2 regions of the Mesorhizobium sp. BR1-1-13 genome follow, and region 2 is predicted to be linked to the other one. Evidence: predicted binding sites of a transcription regulator. Region 2 holds the regulator's gene; the other holds the start of a gene.
The links. The regulator PhoB, encoded in region 2, activates phosphate uptake and scavenging genes when phosphate is short. The targets are predictions, from matches to a motif close to TGTCATNNANCTGTCAT.
Positions count from the first base shown of each region.

Region 1 (7,312 bases), on a different contig from region 2:
GCCCGGCGGGCCGCTCGCCGTAGAGATCTGCCAGAGATGCCGGCAAGACCAGCGCCAGCACGCCATTGCCGCGCTGCTCCCATTTCAGCCTGGGCATGACGCCGGGCATCGAGGCGGTCAGCAGGTAGACAACGCGCATCGATGCCGCCAGCACCCGCGCCCTCTCCAGATAGCGCGGTGTCGCCAGCGCCTTGATCTCGGGCGCGATGGCTTCGTTGAAGATGCCATCGTGCCGATAAGCGTTGGCCATCGCCAGGTAGGCGCGGCCAGGGTGGTCGACGCCGAAAAAGGAGGCGTGGGCGATGATATTGAGCGATTGCTTGCCGCGATATTCGGGATGCGCGCGCCAACCGATGTCGGCCAGCAATGCCGCGGCGTGGCGGTAGCGCGCCTCGTCCTCGGTCTCGTCGATGCCGAAAGCGGCAAAGGTTTTGGCTGTCCAGTCGACGAGTTCATGCGCATGGGTGACCGAGCGCGAACGCAGCCGGGCGAGTTCTTCCGATGCCGAGATCAGCGGATCGGCCTTCTGCTCGGCCTGGTCGAGCAGCGAATAGAGGAAGCCTTCGCGCACGCCGAGCGCCGAGACGATGATCTTCGACGGCTGCATCGCCGCCATGATCTCCTGCAGCACGATGGCACCGTAAGGCAGGAGCGAGCGGCGGTTCTTCGAAACGCCCTCGATGCCTTTGATCTTCTCGATCTCGCCTTTCGCCACTTGCCGCAGGAAATTGGCTGCACTTTCGACGCCGATCTCGTAGTGGTGCATGACGCCAAGCGGATAGTTGGTCATCTCCATGTGCAGCCGGGCGAGATTTCGCCAGGTGCCGCCGACGGCATAGAAAGGCCTGCCCTGCCCGCCTTTCAGCAGCTTCGCCCGCCCCAGCTCGTCGCGCACGATTTTCGCCGCCTGCGTGAGGGAGTTCTTGGCCATATCTTGGAGGCGCAGGCCGCCCAGCGGCAACGTTATGCCGTCGCCGATCGCCTCGCCATTGACGTCGACCAGTTCAAGGCTGCCACCGCCGAGGTCACCCGCAATACCGTTGGCCGGATGAAAGCCGCAGATGACGCCGAGCGCGGAATAATAGGCTTCCTCGCGGCCGCTGATCACGCGGATCTCGGTCTTGAGCACGTCTTCGGCGCGGTGGATGAAATCGGGGCCGTTGACGGCCTCGCGGGCAGCCGCGGTCGCCAGCACGTACATGTGCTCGGCGCCGGCCTGGTCGGAGAGCGCGCGGAAGCGGCGGAACTCCTCCATCGACCGTGTCACGCCCTCGGGGTCGAGCTTCCCCGTCGACACGATGCCGCGGCCGAGGCCCGCCAGCATCTTTTCGTTGAACAGCATGGTCGGCGAGCGCGCCAGCCCCTCATAGACGACAAGGCGGATCGAATTCGAGCCGATGTCGATGATGGACAGCGGTCGGCGATCCTGCAGCCGGCCCTGGGAATCGGACAGCAGCATCAGGCGGCGGCGTTCTTCTTGCGGCGCTTGAATTGCGCGATCCGCTTCGGCGCATGCGATTTCAGCGCATCACCCCGTCCCGACAGGCTCGGATTGGTCATGAAATATTCCTGCGCGTTGAACGGTTCCTCGCCCTCCTCGAGCACGACGCGCCGGGAAGTTCCATCAGCCAATACGTCGAAACTTTGCTGATTGTCCATGATGTTGCCGAGCATGATCTGGCCCAGCACCTGTTCATGCACAGTTGGGTTGGTGATCGGCACCATGGTCTCGACGCGACGGTCAAGATTGCGCGGCATGAGGTCGGCCGAGGAGATGTAGACGACGGCCTCGTCCGACGGCAGGCCGTGGCCATTGCCGAAGCAATAGATGCGGCTGTGCTCGAGGAAACGGCCGACGATCGACTTGACCCTGATGTTTTCCGACAGGCCCGGCACCTGCGGCCGCAGGCAGCATATGCCGCGCACGACGAGGTCGATCTCGACGCCCGCTCGGCTGGCGTCGTAGAGCGCGTCGATGATGATCGGATCGACAAGGGCGTTCATCTTCATCCAGATGCGCGCCGGCCGTCCCTCGAGCGCGTGGGCGACCTCATCGGAAATGTGCTGCAGGATGCGGTTCCTCAGGGTGAAGGGCGAGATCGCCAGCCGCATTTCGGCGGTCGGCTCGGCATAGCCGGTGATGAAGTTGAAAAGCTGGGCGACATCGCGCGCGATCGTGGCATCGGTAGTGAAGAAGGACAGGTCGGTGTAGATGCGCGCGGTCACCGGATGGTAGTTGCCGGTGCCCAGATGCACATAGTTGCGCAGCTTGCCGTCCTCGCGCCGCACCACCAGAGACATCTTGGCGTGGGTCTTGAGCTCGAGGAAGCCGAACACGACCTGGACGCCGGCGCGTTCGAGGTCGCGCGCCCAGCGGATGTTGGCCTCCTCGTCGAAGCGGGCCTTGAGCTCGACCAGGGCCGTCACCGACTTGCCGGCCTCGGCGGCGTCGACCAGCGCGCGCACGATCGGGCTGTCATTGGAGGTGCGGTAAAGCGTCTGCTTGATCGCCACCACTTCCGGGTCGGCCATCGCCTGGCGCAGGAACTGAACCACCACGTCGAAGGATTCGTACGGGTGGTGGACGATGATGTCCTTCTCGCGGATGGCGGCGAAGCAATCGCCGCCATGCTCGCGAATGCGCTCGGGGAAACGCGGATTGTAGGGCGTGAATTTGAGGTCGTCGCGAGCAACGGCGACGATCTCGGAAATCTGGCTGAGCGCCAGCGGGCCGGTCAGGACGCTGATGCGGCTCGACGAAACGCCGAGTTCGCCGGCGACAAATTCGCGCAGTTCGGCCGGCATGAGCATGTCGAACTCGATGCGAATGACGGAGCCGCGGCGGCGACGCTTCAGCGCGGTCTCGAACAGGCGCACGAGATCTTCCGATTCCTCCTCGACCTCGATATCGCTGTCGCGAATGATGCGGAACGTGCCGGAGCCCTTGACCTCGTAACCCGGGAACAACTTGCCGATGTAGAGGCCGACCGCCTCTTCCAGCGGGATGAAGCGGACATGCTGCTTGCGGTCCGGCAGGCGGATGAAACGCTTCAGCGCCACCGGCAGGCGCAAGAGCGCGCTCATCTCCTCGCCATTCTTGCGGTGGCGAAGCTGCAGCGCCATCGAGAAGCCGAGATTGGGGATGAACGGGAACGGATGCGCCGGGTCGATCGACAATGGCGTGAGAACCGGAAACACCTGGTCCTGGAAGTGCTCCTCCAGCCAGGCCTTCTCGTCCTTGGTCAGCGCGTCGCGGGTGATGCTCTCGATGCCTTCCTTGTTGAGCAGCACGGTCAGCGCCGAGAGGCTCTTCTGCTGGTCTTCCTGCAACCGTTCGACCTCGCGCAGCAGCTGTTCGAGCTGCTGCTCGGGGGTACGCCCGTCCGGGCTTCTCAACACGATTCCTTCGCGAACCTGGCCGGCGAGACCGGCGACGCGCACCATGAAGAACTCATCGAGATTGGCGGCGGAGATCGACAAAAACCGCACCCGCTCCAGCAGCGGATGGTTTGTGTTCTGCGATTCCTCGAGCACGCGGCGGTTGAACTGCAACCAGGAGAACTCGCGATTGACGAAACGATCCGGATTGCCTTCCGGGCTTGCCGCTTCCGCATTGATGAACTCGCTCTGGACCGGCTTCAGTTCGTTCATGGTTCCTGCTCTTCCCACGTCTGGTTGCTTCGCCGCTTTTTCGGGCGGCGCCCAGGCTGTTGTGCCTGGCTGCGATGCTCCAGCCGGTTAACCGGCTTAACTTATCCTCTGACAGGCTTTTGCGACAGTTTCATTTCATCGAACTTGCAAACAGACCGGTTATGATCCAAACGCTGAGCAGACTGCGCTAAAGGAGACGACGATGGCAGGCGGTTCCATTCCCCATTTCCAGAACGATGCGGGCCATCCGGCGATCGATATCGGCGTCAAGGAATTCATGTGCACCGGGGCCAACCCGCCCTTCGACCATCCGCATGTGTTTCTCGACATGGGCGACGACAATGAGAAGGTCTGCCCCTACTGCTCGACGCTCTACCGCTATTCGCCGAAGCTGACGGCGATGGAAACGCTGCCGGCCGGCTGCCTCTACATCGACCAGGCCGCCTGACTTCCAGCGGCCGGGCCAATGGCAGAGGCACAGTCCCGGCAAGTCATCATCGCCGGGGCGGGTATTGCCGGGCTGACCGCGGCGCTGGCTTTCGCCGAGCGCGGCTATCCCGTACGGATCTTCGAACAGGCGCAGCGCCTCGAGGCGGCGGGCGCTGGCATCCAGCTTTCGCCCAACGCGACACGCATCCTGCGTGAGCTCGGCGTACTCGACGCACTTCTTCCCAATGCCGTCAGGCCGGAAGCCGTGGTGCTGAAGAATGCGGCAACCTTGGGCGAACTGGCGCGCGTACCTCTTGGACGAGCCGGCGAGGCGCGCTGGGGTGCGCCCTACCTCGTGGCGCATCGAGCGGACCTGCAAAACGCGCTGATGACGCGCGTGGCTGCCATGCCCGATGTTCATCTCACTACCGGCGCGCGCCTTGGCAGCGTCACGATCAGCAGTTCAGGCATCACCGCGGCAGCCGATGTGGGTGGCAGGCCCGTCGCGGCGGAAGGCTTCCTTCTGGTCGGCGCCGATGGCGTCTGGTCGTCGGTGCGCGGACTTGCCGACCAAGGAAGGAAAACCAAGCCTGCGAAAAGCCACTTCTCCGGCGAACTGGCCTGGCGGGCAACCGTCAGCGCAGACGGTCCTGCCGGGCAAGCTTTTGCAGAGATCGGTGCGCCGGACTGCGTCACCACCTTCCTGCATCCCGGCTTTCACATGGTCGCCTATCCCGTCAGCAAGGGCAGCGCCATCAACCTCGTCGCTTTCACCAGGGGCGAGCGTATCGCCGAAGGCTGGTCCGGCCACGCCGATCCCGCAATCCTGGCCGGCGCCATGCGCCGCACCGCGCCAGCGCTGGCAAGGCTTGCGGCGTTGGCCGGGCCGTGGGCGGCCTGGCCGGTCCATACGGTCGATCAGAAGCAGCCATGGGTAAGGTCGGGCCGCATCGCGCTGGTCGGCGACGCGGCGCATGCCATGACGCCGTTCGCGGCACAGGGCGCCGCGATGGCCATCGAGGATGCCGCCACGCTTGCCGACGTCATGGCCGCCTCTCCTGCCGACCTGGCCGGAAGTCTTCAAATCTGGGAAGGCCTGCGCCGGCCGCGCGTCGTGAGAGTGGCACGTCGCGGCGCTCTCAACCGCCTTGCCTGGCATGCCTGGGGTCCGGTGGCGTTGGCGCGCAACCTTTTCCTGAAAATGCGGACGCCGGAGAAGCTCGCCGCGGATTTGGACTGGCTTTATGGGTGGCGGGTCTAGAACTCGAACGAGGCGTTGGCGTTATCTGCGCGACCTACCAATTATACAGCCGCAACGACCACCCGAGCGAGACCGGCAGCGGGTTCCACCAACCCGTGCGCAGGCCGGCGGTCCGCAAGGCGGCGGCGGTCCAGGTATTGCAGCCGGCCAGCGCATTGAAATGGCCGTTCGCCTCATAGAAGCGGTCGAAATCGGAATAGGCGGCCCCGGCGATGACGATCGGCCCGCCTGGTCCTTGCTGAAAACTCGCATCGATGAAGTCGAGTAATGCGGCAAAGCGGTCTTCCGGGATGTCGAAGCCGGCGACATCGGGTCCGGAGATATCGCCGGCGACCTCGACATGCATCACTGAAGCGTCAAGCGTCAGGGCCTTGAATACGGGCATAACCTTCAGCTGCGACCAGGTCGGCGTCTCCAGGTAGAAGGCGCGGCCGCCCCAGCCGAAGACGATGTAGCGCACCTCGGGCGCGTCGGAAGGCTGGCCGGCAACGGCGAGGAAGCGAAAGCGCCGGCGCACGCCGTCATCGACGGGAATGGCGATGTCGGTGTGGATCGGATTGTTCTGCACCAGAATGTGCCTGACGCCCTCGCCGGCCGCGGCAGCCGGCCAGAGTGGTCGCGGCACCAGCGTGCCGAGTGCCGCGACCAGCACCACCGCGGCAACCAGCACTGCCAGGAAACGAAGGCGTTTTCTCATCCGGGCATAGTTTTTGCGGTTCCATCACATTTCAATCGAAACGATCCGATCGGCCAAATGTGAAAAAGCCCGACTGTGGCGCGGCCGGGCTCCTTCCATTTCGACCAAGCAGCGCTCAGTGCAATATCTGCGACAGGAACAGCTTCGTGCGCTCGTGGCGCGGGTGATCGAAGAACTCGGCCGGCGTGTTCTGCTCGACGATCTGGCCCTGATCCATGAAGATCACCCGGTTGGCGACTTTCCGCGCAAAGCCCATTTCGTGCGTGACGCACAGCATGGTCATGCCTTCCTCGGCAAGGCTAACCATGGTCTCCAGCACTTCCTTGATCATTTCCGGGTCGAGTGCCGAGGTCGGCTCATCGAACAGCATGATGCGCGGGTTCATGCACAGCGAACGGGCGATCGCCACGCGCTGCTGCTGGCCGCCGGAGAGCTGGCCCGGATATTTGTTGGCCTGCTCGGGGATCTTGACGCGCTTGAGGAAATGCATGGCCATCTCCTCGGCCTGTTTCTTCGGCGTCTTGCGGACCCATATCGGCGCCAGCGTGCAGTTCTCCAGGATGGTCAGGTGGGGAAACAGGTTGAAGTGCTGGAATACCATGCCGACCTCTCGGCGCACCTCGTCGATCTTCTTGAGATCGTTGGTCAATTCCTTGCCGTCGACGAAGATCTTGCCCTTCTGGTGTTCTTCGAGCCGGTTGATGCAGCGGATCATGGTCGACTTGCCGGAGCCGGACGGGCCGCAGATGACGATGCGCTCGCCGCGCATCACCTTGAGGTTGATGTCCTTCAGCACATGGAACTCGCCGTACCATTTGTGCATGGCGATGATGTCGATGGCGACATCGGTGGTCGAGATGTGCATCTTCGCGGCATTGACCTTGATCTCTTCCGCGCTGACGGCGTTTTCGGTGGCCATGAACCAATCCCCTTTTTATCGTTTGTAACCGGTGTCGAGCCGGCGTTCCGTATACATTGAATAGCGCGACATGCCGAAGCAGAACAGCCAAAACACGAAGGCGGCGAACACGAGACCGGATTTCGCGGTCTGCGGCGTCGCCCAGTTGGCGTCCGAGAAGTTCTGCTTGACCACGCCGAGCAGGTCGAACATCGAAATGATGAGGACCAGGCTGGTGTCCTTGAACATGCCGATGAACGTGTTGACGATGCCGGGGATGACCAGCTTCAGCGCCTGCGGCAGCACGATCAGGCCCATCTTCTGCCAATAGCCGAGGCCGAGTGAATCGGCGCCCTCATATTGGCCCTTGGGGATC
Region 1 covers NZ_JAIUIH010000003.1:469,291-476,602, forward strand. Annotated here, with positions in the region: gene ppx (exopolyphosphatase) at 1-1,456, opposite strand, end outside; gene LB533_RS09925 (RNA degradosome polyphosphate kinase) at 1,459-3,651, opposite strand; gene LB533_RS09930 (zinc-finger domain-containing protein) at 3,854-4,099, shown strand; gene LB533_RS09935 (FAD-dependent monooxygenase) at 4,118-5,341, shown strand; gene LB533_RS09940 (TIGR02117 family protein) at 5,376-6,038, opposite strand; gene LB533_RS09945 (amino acid ABC transporter ATP-binding protein) at 6,154-6,903, opposite strand; gene LB533_RS09950 (amino acid ABC transporter permease) at 6,973-7,312, opposite strand, start outside.
Region 1: the regulator PhoB is predicted to act here: its motif matches at 3,773-3,789, upstream of LB533_RS09925 (RNA degradosome polyphosphate kinase).

Region 2 (7,312 bases):
TCAGCGGCAATGGCAGCTGACATTTCCGGCGCCGGCGCCACCTTCCCTTACCCGATCTATGCGAAGTGGGCCGATGCCTACAAGAAGGAGACCGGCATCGGTCTCAACTACCAGTCGATCGGCTCGGGCGGCGGCATCAAGCAGATCAAGGCCAAGACCGTCACCTTCGGCGCTTCCGATGCGCCGCTGAAGGGCGAGGATCTCGAATCCACCGGACTTGCACAGTTCCCGATGGTGATGGGCGGTATCGTTCCGGTCGTCAATCTCGAAGGCATCAAGCCGGGCGAACTGGTGCTCGACGGCCCGACGCTGGCCGATATCTTCGCCGGCAAGATTACCAACTGGAACGACGCGGCGATCGCCAAGCTCAATCCCGACGTCAAGCTTCCCGACCAGGCGATTGCGGTCGTGCATCGCTCCGATGGTTCGGGCACCACGTTCAACTTCAGCTACTATCTGGCCGACGTCAGCGCCGACTGGAAGTCGAAGGTCGGCGTCAACACCGCGCTCGAATGGCCGGTCGGTATCGGCGCCAAGGGCAATGAAGGCGTCGCCAACAACGTCTCGCAGACCGGCGGCTCGATCGGCTATGTCGAATACGCCTACGCCAAGCAGAACAAGCTGACCTATGCCGACATGATCAACAAGGACGGCAAGAAGGTCGAGCCGACGGCGGCGGCGTTCTCGGCGGCGGCGGCCAATGCCGATTGGAGCTCGCAGCCGGGTTACGGCGTCATCCTGGCCAACCAACCGGGCGCCGAATCCTGGCCGATGACGTCGGCCACCTGGATTCTGGTCTACAAGAAGCCCGGCGACGTGGCGGCGACCGGTGAAGCGCTCAAGTTCTTCGCCTGGTCCTACGCGAAGGGTGACGACATGGCCGGGGCGCTGGACTACGTTCCGATCCCCGACGCGGTCGTCAAGAGCGTCGAGGACATGTGGACCAAGGACATCGTCGGCGAAGACGGCAAGCCGCTCTATTCCGCCATGTAATCCCTGCTGAATGAGGAGGGCGCTTCACGGCGCCCTCCCTGTCTTCCTTGAAACGCGAGGGCCAGATGACCGCCGTCTCCGAAGCCATGCCATCGTCGGCCGCCATGCGGGCCAGGGAAGCGACGGTCCGGCGCTTCGCGCTCACCGATACGATTTTCCGGGCGGCGACACGCTTTTCCGCCATCCTCGTCCTGCTCATCCTCGGCGGCGTGGCGATTTCGCTGGTTGCCGGCTCGTGGGAAGCGCTGTCGAAATTCGGGTTCTCCTTCCTGACGACCGAATCGTGGAACCCGGTTACCGAGAATTTCGGGGCGCTGGCCCCGATCTACGGAACCATCGTCACCGCCGCCATCGCTATCCTGATCGCCGTTCCCATCGGCATCGGCATCGCCATCTTCCTTACCGAACTCTGCCCGCGGCCACTCCGGCGCCCTATCGGCATCGCCGTCGAGCTGCTTGCCGGCATACCCTCCATCATCTACGGCATCTGGGGCCTGTTCGTGTTCGCGCCGTTCCTGCAGACGACGGTGCAGCCCTTCATCATCAAGCTTTTCCACGACGTGCCGGGGCTCTCCAGCCTGTTTGCCGGTCCGCCCTACGGCATCGGCCTTTTGACCTCGGCGCTGATCCTTGCCATCATGGTCCTGCCCTTCATCACCTCGATCACCAAGGATGTCTTCGACACGGTGCCGTCGGTGCTGAAGGAATCGGCCTACGGCATCGGCTGCACGACCTGGGAGGTCACCCGCCGCGTCGTCATCCCCTATACCCGCGTCGGCATCATGGGCGGCGTCATGCTCGGTCTCGGCCGCGCGCTCGGCGAGACCATGGCGGTAACCTTCGTCATCGGCAACGCCCACCGCATCAGCGCCTCGCTGTTCGCGCCCGGCACGACGATCTCGGCAACCATCGCCAACGAGTTCACCGAAGCCGACGGCGATCTCTATACGTCTTCGCTGGTGGCGCTCGGCCTGATCCTGTTCGTCATCACTTTCCTGATCCTTGCCCTTGCGCGCTACATGCTGCTGCGCATGGACAGCCGCACGGGAGCCTGACCGATGTCGACGGCCACATCGCTTCACAATCGACGCAAGCGCAGGAATGCCGTGATGATGACGCTATGCGTCACGGCGGCGGGCATCGGCCTGGCCTGGCTGGCGCTGATCCTCGGCGCACTGCTCTATAAGGGCCTGTCGGGTGTTTCGCTCTCGGTGTTCACCGAAATGACGCCACCGCCAGGCGATGGCGGCGGCCTGCTCAACGCCATCTACGGCAGTATCATGATGACCGTCATCGCCGTCATCGTCGGCACGCCGATCGGTGTCCTCGCTGGGACCTACATGGCCGAATATGGCCGCTTCTCGCGCCTCACCACCATCGTGCGCTTTATCAACGACATCCTGCTGTCGGCACCCTCGATCATCGTCGGCCTGTTCGTCTACGAACTCCTGGTGCGGCCGATGGGGCATTTCTCGGCGATCGCCGGCGCCGTCGCGCTGGCCATCCTGGTCATCCCGGTCGTCGTGCGCACCACCGAGGACATGCTCAACCTCGTGCCGAACGCCCTGCGCGAGGCCGGCGCCGCGATCGGCGCGCCGCGCTGGGTGGTCATCCGCTCGGTCGCCTACCGTGCGGCGCTGTCGGGCATCGTCACCGGCATATTGCTGGCCATCGCCCGCATTTCCGGCGAGACGGCGCCGCTGCTCTTCACCGCGCTCAACAATCAGTTCTGGTCGAGCAATCTCAACGCGCCGATGGCCAGCCTGCCCGTCACCATCTTCCAGTTCGCTCTCAGCCCCTATGAGGAATGGCAGCAGCTGGCGTGGACCGGCGCACTCATAATCACCCTTACGGTTCTCGGGCTGAGCATCTTCGCCCGCAGCCTTACCGGACGCAGAGAGGACAGATGAAACCGATGTTGTCCACCGAGTTGAACACGCCCGAAGTCGCGGTCGAGAAAGCCAAGATCGAGGTCAAGAACCTCAATTTCTACTACGGCCAGTCGAAGGCGCTGAAGGATATCAGCCTGTCGCTGCCTGAGCGCAGCGTCACCGCCTTCATCGGGCCTTCGGGCTGCGGGAAGTCGACGCTGCTGCGCGTCTTCAACCGCATCTACGAGCTCTACCCGAAGCAGAGCGCCGAGGGCCAGGTGCTGCTCGACGGCCAGAACATCCTCGACCGGTCGCAGGACCTCAACCTGCTCAGGACCAAGATCGGCATGGTGTTCCAGAAGCCGACGCCGTTCCCGATGTCGATTTACGAGAACATCGCGTTCGGCGTCAGGCTCTATGAGAAGCTCAGCAAGGCCGAGATGGACGGCCGTGTCGAGCAGGCGCTGAAGCGCGCGGCACTGTGGAGCGAGGTCAAGGACAAGCTCAACGCCAGTGGCCTCAGCCTTTCGGGCGGCCAGCAGCAGCGCCTCTGCATCGCCCGCACGGTGGCCGTGAAGCCAGAGGTCATCCTGCTCGACGAGCCTGCCTCGGCACTCGATCCGCTGTCGACCGCCAAGATCGAGGAACTGATCGACGAGCTGCAGGCCGATTATACGATCGTAATCGTCACCCATAACATGCAGCAGGCGGCGCGCGTATCGAAGCAGACCGCCTTCATGTATCTGGGCGAGCTGGTCGAGTTCGACCGCACGGAGAAGATCTTCACGTCGCCCCGCGAGAAGCGCACGCAGGACTATATCACCGGCCGCTTCGGCTGATCCCACGCACACGAGGACCAAGATCATGGCCGAACATACAGTCGCAGCCTTTGACGAAGATCTCGGACAGATCAGCAGGCTGATCCGCGACATGGGCGATCTCGCCTCATCGATGGTCGGCGGCGCCACCAAGGCGCTCCTGAATTCCGACAACGCGCTCGCCCAGCGCGTCGTCTCCGACGACGCGATCATGGATGCGCGCCAGCGCGAACTCGACGACCGCGCCATCACCCTGATCGCCAAGCGGCAGCCCATGGCGGACGATCTGCGCCATGTCGTCGGCTCGATCCGCATGGCGGGCGATCTCGAACGCATCGGCGATCTCGCCAAGAACATCGCCAAGCGCGTCGGCACCGTCGGCCTGGCCGCCACGCCGCGCGACCTGTCGCACTCCATCGATGTCATGGCGCAGCTGGTGCTGATCCAGGTGCAAGGGGTGATCGAGGAGTATGCGGCGCGCGATTCCGCGGCACTTGCCAAGCTGCGCGCCGACGATGAACGCATCGACGTCAAATACACATCGGTGTTTCGCGAGCTGCTGACCTACATGATGGAGGATCCGCGCAACATCACCGCCTGCACGCATCTTTTGTTCTGCGCCAAGAATCTCGAGCGCATCGGTGATCACGTGACCAACATTGCCGAAAATGCCTATTATGTGCTGACCGGCACGCAATTGCCCGCCAATCGCCCGAAGCAGGACGAGACGGCGATGTCGGCGCCAGCGGCGTGACGGCAGGGGTGACCAGTCGATGATCGCGCCACGCATCATGGTGGTGGAGGACGAGGAGCCGCTGGGTGTGCTGCTCCGCTACAATCTGGAATCGGAGGGTTATCAGGTCGAGGTGGTGACGCGCGGCGACGAAGCCGAGATCCGCTTGCAGGAGAATGTCCCTGACCTTCTTGTGCTCGACTGGATGGTGCCGGCGGTTTCCGGCATCGAACTCTGCCGCCGTCTCCGGATGCGGCCCGAGACCGAGCGGCTGCCGATCATCATGCTGACGGCGCGCGGCGAGGAAAGCGACCGGGTGCGCGGTCTCTCCACCGGCGCCGACGACTATCTAGTCAAGCCGTTCTCAACCCCGGAATTCATGGCACGCGTCAAGGCGCTGCTGCGCCGCGCCAAGCCCGAAGTTCTGTCCAGCGTGCTCAAGGTCGGCGACATCGTGCTCGACCGTGAATCGCACCGGGTCTACCGCAAGAAGAGCGAGATCCGGCTCGGGCCGACCGAGTTCCGCCTGCTCGAATTCATGATGCGCCACCCGGGCCGCGTGTTCTCGCGCAGTCAGCTGCTCGACAATGTCTGGGGCGAAACGATCTATATCGACGAGCGCACGGTGGACGTGCATGTCGGCCGGCTGCGCAAGGCGGTCAACAATGGCCGCATGCCTGACGTGATCCGCACCATTCGGGGCGCGGGGTATGCGATCCGCGAAGACTAGGGATATGTCACGCAACGTTCTCGCCTATGCCTGATTTCGCTTGTGCCCCCGGCGCGAAAATTTCCTGGTCGACGAAGGTCAGCGCGCGCATGGCGCAACCCTCGCGGATCAGCGGCAGTTCGTTCGGCTCGGTGTCGAAGGAAATCGATTTCGAGTGCTGGCCGCCGGCGGTCTGGGCGATCGCCTCGCGCAATGCCGGCTCGATCAGGTCGAAGGCGGCCGCGCTGACGCCGACCATGGCGACCGGCGCCGGATCGATCAGGGCGAACAGGCTGCCAAGGCCATAGCCCAGCGCCTCGCCGGCCTTGCGGTAGGCTTCGCGCTCCGGCCCGTCCTTTTCGCGCGCCGAGGCCGCCAGGGTGCGCATGTCGGCGTCGCTGACGTCGACGGGCTCGGTGTCCTCGCCAAGCTGCCTAGCGTTGCGCCAGATGGCATAGTTCCCGGCATAGGCCTCGACACAGCCGCGCCGCCCGCAGCGGCAGAGCGCCCCGCCGGGGCGATGGATCATGTGGCCGAACTCGCCTCCGGATGAATGGGTGCCGGTGAACAGTTCACCCTTCAACACCAGGCCCATGCCGATGCCGTGCGACAAAAGGATGGCGATGAAGTCGTCGCGGTAGCGCTGGGGATCGCGCCAGCGCAGCGCCACCGCCATCATGTTGCAATCGTTCTCCATGGTGGCGGGAATGCCGAACTCGGTCTCCAGTATGTCGGCGAAGGCGATGTCGGTCTGCGGCGTGATCGGCGACCACAGCATGGTGCGCGCATCCGTGTCGGTGATGCCCTGGATCGCCAGCGCGATACGGGCGATGCTGCCGACGTCGAGGTCGGGATCTTCGAACCGCCGCCTGACGATGGCCACGCATTCATCGATCAGCGCCTCGCGCGACAGGGTCAGCGTGTCCAGCCGGCGCTGCTCTTCAGATATCACCTGCCCGGCATAGTCGATGACTGCGACGGAGAGGAAATTCAGCGACAGCACCACGGTCATCACCGCCGCGGCTTCAGGGTTGAGGCTGAGGCCGACCTGCGGCCGGCCGCGTTTCAGCGCACCGGCCTCGCTCGGCTTGCTCTGCGCCAGGATGCCTTCGCCAATCAGGTCGGAGGAGATCGCCGATATGGTGGAATGGCTGAGCCCGGTGGTCGCGGCAATCTCGGTGCGCGATGGCTGCCCGGCACGGCGCACGGCCGCGATCACCATCGCCCGGTTGCGTCGGCGCAGATCGTCGTGGCGGATTCCGACCGACATGTTCCTCGCATCCTCCCGGTCGCCGCGTTCTCTCCCCAGGCCCCGACGACCGTCAGATACTGGCAGAACCGGCCTTGGCTGTCATTATTTATTCCGGAGCTCGAAAAAAATTCCCGAGGGCATCAAAATACATCAGAATCGGCGTTGACAGCGTTCCGACGATGGATCAGTGTTTTTTCGAGGCTCGAAAAAATAGAGCCTTTGTGCCGGCCTAAGGGCCTGTTTGGTCGCGCCATACGCGGCGCAGGGAGGATTAAGATGAAGAGATTCACAGCCGCCATCCTGGCGGGTGTCGCCATGTCGCTGACGCTCGCGTCGGTCGCGCAGGCGAAGGACAAGGTCATCGGCGTTTCCTGGTCGAACTTCCAGGAAGAGCGCTGGAAGACCGACGAGGCCGCCATGAAGAAGGCGATCGAAGCCGCCGGCGACAAGTATATTTCCGCCGACGCCCAGTCCAATCCCGGCAAGCAGCTCACCGACGTCGAGAGCCTGATCTCGCAGGGCGCCAATTCGCTGATCATCCTGGCGCAGGACGCCTCCGCCATCGGCCCCGCGGTGCAGAAAGCGCTCGACGAAGGCATTCCGGTCGTTGGCTATGACCGCCTAATCGAGAATAAGGACGTCTTCTATCTGACCTTCGACAACAAGGAAGTCGGCCGCATGCAGGCCCGCGAAGTGTTCAAGGTGAAGCCGGAAGGCAACTACGTCTTCATTAAGGGCTCGGGTGCCGATCCGAATGCCGATTTCCTGTTCTCCGGCTCGATGGAAGTGCTCAAGGATGCCATCGACAGCGGCAAGATCAAGAATGTCGGCGAAGCCTATACGGATGGCTGGCTGCCGGCCAACGCGCAGAAGAACATGGAACAGTTCCTGACCGCCAACGACAACAAGGTCGACGCGGTGGTCGCGGCCAATGAC
Region 2 covers NZ_JAIUIH010000001.1:38,834-46,145, reverse strand. Annotated here, with positions in the region: gene pstS (phosphate ABC transporter substrate-binding protein PstS) at 1-993, shown strand, start outside; gene pstC (phosphate ABC transporter permease subunit PstC) at 1,059-2,048, shown strand; gene pstA (phosphate ABC transporter permease PstA) at 2,052-2,903, shown strand; gene pstB (phosphate ABC transporter ATP-binding protein PstB) at 2,900-3,703, shown strand; gene phoU (phosphate signaling complex protein PhoU) at 3,729-4,436, shown strand; gene phoB (phosphate regulon transcriptional regulator PhoB) at 4,456-5,145, shown strand; gene LB533_RS00210 (ROK family protein) at 5,153-6,394, opposite strand; gene xylF (D-xylose ABC transporter substrate-binding protein) at 6,653-7,312, shown strand, end outside.